2 linked regions of the Azoarcus sp. CIB genome follow. The protein of the gene in region 2 interacts with the protein of the main gene of each other region in a pairwise test. Links are inferred from orthologs where the notes say so. Each region holds a gene or a part of one and is shown on either strand. Other genes may lie near its edges.

What was found. The genes of interacting proteins can lie anywhere in the genome.
Region 1: the proteins of rplL (region 2) and dnaE interact in binary tests that used the Escherichia coli proteins (3 or more experiments, as listed by UniProt). The link is inferred for Azoarcus sp. CIB from one-to-one orthologs.

The regions. Positions count from the first base shown.
Region 1 is NZ_CP011072.1:3,592,999-3,597,117, reverse strand. The notes cover bases 53-4,119. They hold dnaE (DNA polymerase III subunit alpha), read left to right. Parts: upstream 53-424; coding sequence 425-3,919; downstream 3,920-4,119. Other genes in these bases: AzCIB_RS16000 (peroxiredoxin), read right to left, coding at 3,986-4,119; AzCIB_RS16010 (hypothetical protein), read left to right, coding at 53-340. In the rest of the region: more of AzCIB_RS16010, read left to right, coding at 1-52. UniProt on the Escherichia coli protein: DNA polymerase III is a complex, multichain enzyme responsible for most of the replicative synthesis in bacteria. This DNA polymerase also exhibits 3' to 5' exonuclease activity. The alpha chain is the DNA polymerase catalytic subunit.
Region 2 is NZ_CP011072.1:4,502,378-4,505,893, reverse strand. What follows is about bases 724-3,516. They hold rplL (50S ribosomal protein L7/L12), read left to right. Parts: upstream 724-1,829; coding sequence 1,830-2,204; downstream 2,205-3,516. Other genes in these bases: rpoB (DNA-directed RNA polymerase subunit beta), read left to right, coding at 2,382-3,516; rplJ (50S ribosomal protein L10), read left to right, coding at 1,290-1,790; rplA (50S ribosomal protein L1), read left to right, coding at 724-1,056. Outside these bases: rplK (50S ribosomal protein L11), read left to right, coding at 1-355; more of rplA, read left to right, coding at 358-723. UniProt on the Escherichia coli protein: The binding site for several of the GTPase factors involved in protein synthesis (IF-2, EF-Tu, EF-G and RF3). Is thus essential for accurate translation.

The DNA of each region.
Region 1 (4,119 bases), 910 kb from region 2 along the record:
CCTGCTGGCACTGCCGCTCGCGCCCTTGGCCGTGGCACAGTCGGGGCCGTCCTCCGCGATGGACCCTGCGCGTACGGCATCGCTGTCGGCGGCAAGCCGCCGTATTGAGGATCACTTCGTTGCCGAGGTCGCGCGCATTACGGGTACGACGCCGGCCCGCGTGCGCCGGGCGATGCCCGACGAGCGGCGCATCACGTCGGCTGCATCGCGCCTGATCTCGGCTCTGGAGCTTGACTTGGGCGCGCCGCTCACGCCTGAGCAGCGGGCTGAAATCCTCGAAGCGGACCAGTCGCGCAAGCTCTCCCTGATGAAGGCGCGCGAGGCGGCAGGCGGGCGCTGACTTCTTGCGGCTGCCTGTCCGACCGACGGTAGTCGTGGCGGAAATGGCGCTCGGGGGTATTGGGCGATCGGGTAAAATTCGCCGATGACTGCTTCTCACGAACCCCGCTTCATCCACCTTCGCCTGCACTCCGAGTACTCGATCTCCGACGGCATCGTCCAGATCGACCAAGCGATCGCCCGCGCGGCGGCCGACGGCATGCCGGCACTGGGGATCTCCGACCTCGCCAACCTGTTCGGCATGGTCAAGTTCTACAAGGGCGCACGCGGGAAGGGCATGAAGCCGATCATCGGCGTCGATGCCTGGATCACCAACGACACCGATCGCGACAAGCCCTTCCGCGCCCTGCTGATCTGCAAGAACCGCAAGGGCTACGGGCAGATGTGTGAGCTGCTGACCCGCGCCTTCCTCGACAACAAGTACCGCGGGCGTGCCGAAATTCGCCGCGACTGGTTCGCCGACGGCGCTGCGTCCGACCTGCTGTGTCTGTCCGGTGCACGCGAAGGGGAAGTGGGGCAGGCACTGGCGAACGGCAACGTCGAACTTGCCGATCGGCTCGCCGCCGAATGGGCCGCATTGTTCCCGGACGCCTACTACATCGAGTTGCAGCGCGCAGGCCATGCGGGTGCGGAGGGTTACGTGCGTCAGGCCGTGCAACTGGCCGGCAGGCTGGGGTTGCCGGTGGTGGCGACCCACCCCGTGCAATTCCTCAAGCGCGAGGACTTCAAGGCCCACGAGGCGCGCGTATGCATCGCGCAGGGTTATGTGCTGGCCGACAAGCGTCGCCCGCGCGACTACACCGAGGAGCAGTACCTCAAGAGTCAGGACGAGATGTGCGAGTTGTTCGCCGACATCCCGGAGGCACTTGAGAACTCCGTCGAGATCGCACGCCGCTGCTCGCTGACGGTGCAACTGGGCAAGAACTTCCTGCCGCAGTTCCCGACGCCGGAAGGGATGACGCTCGACGACTTCCTCGTCGCCGAGGCCAAGGCCGGCCTCGAAGTGCGCCTGCAGGAGCTGTATCCGGACGAAGCCGAACGCGAGCGCCAGCGTCCGACCTACGAGGCGCGGCTCAGGTTCGAGACCGACACCATCATCCAGATGGGCTTCCCCGGCTACTTCCTGATCGTTGCAGACTTCATCAACTGGGGCAAGCAGAATGGCGTGCCGGTCGGACCGGGGCGGGGCTCGGGTGCGGGCTCGCTGGTGGCGTACAGCCTGCGCATCACCGACATCGATCCGCTCGCCTACGCGCTGCTGTTCGAGCGTTTCCTGAACCCCGAGCGGGTGTCGATGCCCGACTTCGACATCGACTTCTGCCAGGACAACCGCTATCGCGTCATCGAGTACGTGCGCGAGCGCTACGGCAAGGACGCGGTCAGCCAGATCGTCACCTTCGGCACGATGGCCTCGAAGGCCGTCGTGCGAGACGTCGGCCGGGTGCTCGATCTGCCCTACGGCCTGTGCGACCGGCTCTCCAAGCTGATTCCGATCGAAGGCGCGAAGCCCGTTTCGTTGGCGAAGGCCTACGAGATGGAGTCGCAGATCGGCGAGATGATGAAGGACGGCAACGACGGCGAGTCGGTGCAGGAGCTGTGGAGCCTGGCCGAGCCGCTTGAAGGTTTGAGCCGAAACGTCGGCATGCACGCTGGCGGCGTGCTGATCGCGCCGGGCAAGCTCACCGACTTCTGTCCGTTGTACATCGCCGACGGGGACGACGCGACGCCCGTGTCGCAGTTCGATAAGGACGACGTGGAAGCCGTCGGCCTCGTGAAGTTCGACTTCCTAGGCCTGCGCAACCTCACCATCATCGAACTCGCAGTCGAGTACGTCGAGCGGCTCACCGGCACCAAGCCCGACCTGGCCGCCTTGCCCTTCACCGACCCCGCCGCCTACCAGATCCTGAAAGACGCGAACACCACCGCGATCTTCCAGGTGGAATCGGACGGGATGAAGAAGCTCCTCAAGAAGCTTGCCCCCGACCGTTTCGAGGACATTATCGCGGTGCTGGCGCTCTACCGTCCGGGGCCGCTCGGCTCGGGCATGGTGGACGACTTCATCCTGCGCAAGAAAGGTCAGCAGGAGATCGACTACTTCCATCCGGACCTCAAGCCCTGCCTCGAGCCGACCTACGGCGTGATCGTGTATCAAGAACAAGTGATGCAGATCTCGCAGATCATCGGCGGCTACACGCTCGGCGGCGCCGACATGCTGCGCCGCGCGATGGGCAAGAAGAAGGCCGACGAGATGGCCAAGCACCGCGAGACCATCGCGGCTGGCGCGAAGCAGAAGGGCTACGATCCGGCGCTCGCCGAGCAGCTTTTCGACCTGATGACGAAGTTCGCGGAGTACGGCTTCAACAAGTCGCACACCGCCGCCTACGCGGTCGTCACCTACCACACGGCGTGGCTCAAGGCGCATCACTGCGCGGCCTTCATGGCTGCGACGATGTCGGCGGACCTCGACAACACGGATACGATCAAGATCTTCTTCGAGGACTCGCTCGCCAACGGGCTGACGATCTTGCCGCCCGACGTGAACCAGTCGGACTACCGTTTCGTCCCGACCGACCGCAAGACGATCCGCTACGGTCTCGGCGCGGTGAAGGGTGTGGGCGAGCCGGCCGTGCGCTCCATCCTCGACGCGCGCAAGAAAGATGGACCGTACAAGGATCTGTTCGATTTCTGCGCGCGTGTAGATCGGCGCATGGTCAATCGGCGCGTGATCGAGGCGCTGATCCGTTCGGGCGCATTCGATACCGTCGCGCCCAGCGGCACCGCAGACCGCGCCCGCCTGCTCGCAACCGTCGGGCTGGCGATGGAGGCCGCCGAGCAGGCGGCGGCGAACGCGATGCAGGGCGGCCTGTTCGATCTCGTGCCGGAGGCGGCCGGTGCGGCGCCCCAATACGTGACCGTGCGCTCGTGGACGGAGCGCGAGCGGCTGAAGGAAGAGAAGACCGCGATCGGCTTCTTCCTTTCGGGTCATCCGTTCAACAGCTTCCGCGAGGAGGTGCGACGTTTCATCCGGCGCCCGCTGTCGCAGCTCGAACCCTCGCGCGACCTCGCGATGCTGGCGGGGGTGGTGATGGACGTGCGCACGAAGATGACGAACCGCGGCAAGATGGCCTTTGTCGTGCTCGACGACGGCTCTCAGGTGCGCGAGGTTTCGGTCTTCTCCGAAGTCTTCGATTCGAACCGGACCAAGATCGTCACCGACGAAGTGTTGGTGGTCGAAGGCAAGGTCAGCAACGACGACTTCACGGGCGGGTTGCGCATCGTCGCCGACAAGCTGCTGTCGCTAGGCGAGGCGCGTTCGCGCTTTGCCAGGGCACTTCAGATCAGCGTGAATGGCGAAGTGAAGCGTGCGGGCGGGGCTGCCGCAGCGGCGGATAAGCTCGAAACGCTGCTCTCGCCGTTCCGCGACGGCGTCTGCCCGATCTCGCTGCATTATCGCAACGAACAGGCCCAGGCGGAGCTGCCCCTCGGCGCGGCCTGGCGTGTGCGCCTCGACGACGCGCTGCTCGACAGCCTGCGCGAGTGGCTGCCGCCCGAATCGGTTGAGATCCTGTATCCGAGCTGACGCAGGACGAAAAAACGGCCGCGGCCCGTGAGGGCGCGGCCTTTGGGCTGATCCGCCAGGGAGCGGTCAGAGTTCCTTGGCGTGCTCGGCCAGGTACTCGGCGACGCCGGAGGTGCTGGCCTTCATGCCGGCCTTGCCCTTGTTCCAGCCGGCCGGGCAGACTTCGCCGTGCTCTTCGGTGAACTGCAGCGCATCGACCA
Region 2 (3,516 bases):
GGCGCTCGGTCAGCGTGGCCTGAACATCATGGAATTCTGCAAGGCGTTCAACGCCAAGACCCAGGGCATGGAGCCCGGTCTGCCGATTCCTGTGGTGATCACGGCGTTTGCCGACAAGAGCTTCACCTTCATTATGAAGACCCCGCCCGCGACGGTCCTCATCAAGAAGGCGGCCGGCATCAAGTCGGGTTCGGCCAAGCCGCACACCGACAAGGTCGGTTCGATTACGCGTGCTCAGGTCGAAGAAATCGCCAAGGCCAAGATGCCTGACCTGACCGCCGCGAACATGGACGCCGCCGTGCGTACCATCGCCGGTTCCGCGCGCAGCATGGGCATCACGGTGGAGGGGCTCTGATCATGGCGAAGCTTTCGAAACGAGTTCAGGCGCTGCGCGCCAAGGTTGACGCCAATCGCGTCTACACCGTCGCCGAGGCTCTCGCGCTGGTGAAGGAGTGCGCGACCGCCAAGTTCGACGAATCGGTCGATATCGCCGTGAATCTCGGCGTTGATGCACGCAAGTCCGATCAGGTCGTGCGCGGCTCCGTCGTGCTGCCGGCTGGTACCGGCAAGAGCGTGCGCGTTGCCGTGTTCGCCCAAGGCGACAAGGCCGAAGCTGCCCGCGCCGCCGGCGCCGACGTCGTCGGTTTCGACGATCTCGCCGAGCAGGTCAAGGCTGGCAACATCGACTTCGACCTCTGCATTGCCACGCCGGACGCCATGCGTGTCGTCGGTCAGCTGGGCCAGATCCTCGGTCCGCGCGGCCTGATGCCGAACCCGAAGGTCGGTACCGTGACCATGGATGTCACCACCGCCGTCAAGAACGCCAAGGCCGGTCAAGTCCAGTACCGCACCGACAAGGCGGGCATCGTGCATGCCACGATCGGCCGCGCTTCGTTCTCCGTCGAGGCGCTGCAGCAGAACCTCGGCGCGCTCGTCGAAGCGCTGCAGAAGGCCAAGCCGGCCGCCTCGAAGGGCGTCTACCTGCGCCGCGTCGCCGTGTCGAGCACCATGGGTACCGGCGTGCGCGTCGAGCCGTCGAGCATCAACGCAGCCTGATTGGGCTGTACAACGAACTTTGGGACGCTTCGCGCGCAAGTGCGGAGCGGATCGTCAAAGACCGCAGGTGTGGACGCTCCGGCGACTGCTTAAGCATCCTCGGATGGCCTGCGCAGACGGTGTGCCCAGAACAGGATTCTGGCCGATTCGTCGGCCGCGCTCCTGATCCAGGTCGCCGTGGGTGCGAGCCGTGAAGTGTGGTTCGCGTGTGGACTTGAAAGGAGGAAAGGCCTGTGGGTCTCAATCTTGATGACAAGAAAGCCGTAGTGGCAGAGGTGTCGGCACGGGTGGCCAACGCTCAGACCATCGCGGTGGCCGAGTATCGCGGCATTGAAGTGGGTGATCTCACTGTGCTGCGTGCGAAGGCCCGCGAAGCTGGCGTGTACCTGCGTGTGCTGAAGAACACCCTGGTGCGCCGTGCGATCGCCGAAACCCCGTTCGCCGGGTTGTCGGATCAGCTGACTGGTCCGCTGATCTATGGCATTTCGGAAGATCCGGTTGCTGCAGCCAAGGTGCTGAACGACTTCGCCAAGGGCAACGACAAGCTGGTGCTGAAGGCCGGTTCCTATGCGGGCAATACGCTCGACAAGGCCGGCGTGCAGGCGCTCGCATCGATCCCGAGCCGCGAAGAGTTGCTCGCCAAGCTGCTGGGCGTCATGCAGGCGCCGGTTACCGGCTTCGCTTGCACGCTGGCCGCCCTCGCCAAGAAGCGCGAGGAAGAGGCGGCTGCCTGACCGTTTTCCGAAAAAGTTTCGATTTAGGAGTGATTTGACATGGCTATCAGCAAAGAAGACATCCTCGAAGCCGTTGGCTCGATGACCGTGATGGAACTGAACGACCTGGTGAAGGCGTTCGAAGAGAAGTTCGGTGTTTCCGCTGCCTCGATGGCGGTTGCAGCCCCGGGCGCAGGCGCCGCAGCTGCGGTCGTTGAAGAGAAGACCGAATTCGACGTCGTCTTGCTTGCAGCTGGCGAGAAGAAGGTTGAAGTGATCAAGGTCGTCCGCGCTGCCACGGGCCTGGGCCTGAAGGAAGCGAAGGACCTGGTCGACGGTGCACCGAAGACCGTCAAGGAAGCTGCTCCGAAGGCCGACGCCGAGGCGCTCAAGAAGCAACTCGAAGACGCTGGCGCGAAGGTCGAGATCAAGTAATACCGAGTTGTCTCTCGGGGCTGGCGCTCATCCGGGCGCCAGCCCTTTCGTGCTTTGTAAATCCAAGAAGCCAGAACCCAGCGCGAGTTACGGTGTCCAAAAGCCTATCGCCTGGCCCGATCTCCTCGGGGCGCTGTGTTCTGTCTCTTTGACGTCCGACCTCTACCCGGAGCATCCATGGCGTATTCCTACACCGAAAAGAAACGTATCCGCAAGAGCTTCGCCAAGCGCGCGGCAGTGCTGGACGTACCTTTCCTCCTCGCCACCCAGATCGAGTCGTTCGCCTCGTTCCTGCAGGCCGAAACGCCGCCGCTGACACGCCTGAATCAGGGCTTGCAGGCCGCTTTCACCTCGATCTTCCCGATCGCAAGCCACAGTGGCAATGCGCGGCTCGAATTCGTGCAATACATGCTCGGCGAGCCGGCGTTCGACGTGAAGGAATGCCAGCAGCGCGGTCTGACCTTCGCGTCGCCGCTGCGCGCGCGGGTGCGCCTGGTGATCCTCGACCGCGACGCGCCGAAGGAGACGGTGAAGGAAGTCAAGGAGCAGGAAGTGTACATGGGCGAGATTCCGCTCATGACCTCTACCGGTTCGTTTGTAATCAACGGCACCGAGCGCGTGATCGTGTCGCAGCTCCACCGCTCGCCTGGCGTGTTTTTCGAGCACGACCGCGGCAAGACTCACTCGTCGGGCAAACTGCTGTTCTCGGCACGTATCATTCCCTACCGCGGTTCCTGGCTCGACTTCGAATTCGATCCGAAGGACTGCCTGTTCTTCCGCGTGGACCGTCGCCGCAAGATGCCCGCGACGATCCTGCTGCGTGCCATCGGCATGACGCCGGAGCAGATCCTCGAGACTTTCCACGACTTCGATACGTTCCAGCTCAGGGGTGAAGAGGTCGCCTTCGAGCTGGTACCGGATCGCCTGCGCGGCGACGTGGCCAAGTTCGACATCACCGACGGTGACGGCAAGGTCATCGTCGCGCGCGACAAGCGCATCACGGCAAAGCACATCCGCGAGCTCGAGCAGGCCGGCATCAAGACCATGGTCGTGCCCGACGATTTCGTGCTGGGGCGCATCGTTGCCCGCAACGTCGTCGACCCCGAGACCGGTGAACTGATCGCGCGCGCCAATGACGAGATCACGGAAGACCTGCTTGGCAAGCTGCGCGACGCGGGCGTGAAGGATCTGCAGACTCTGTACGTCAACGACCTCGATCGCGGCCCCTACATCTCGCAGACGCTGCGTATCGATGAGACGGCCGACCAGTGGGCCGCGCGCGTCGCCATCTACCGCATGATGCGCCCGGGCG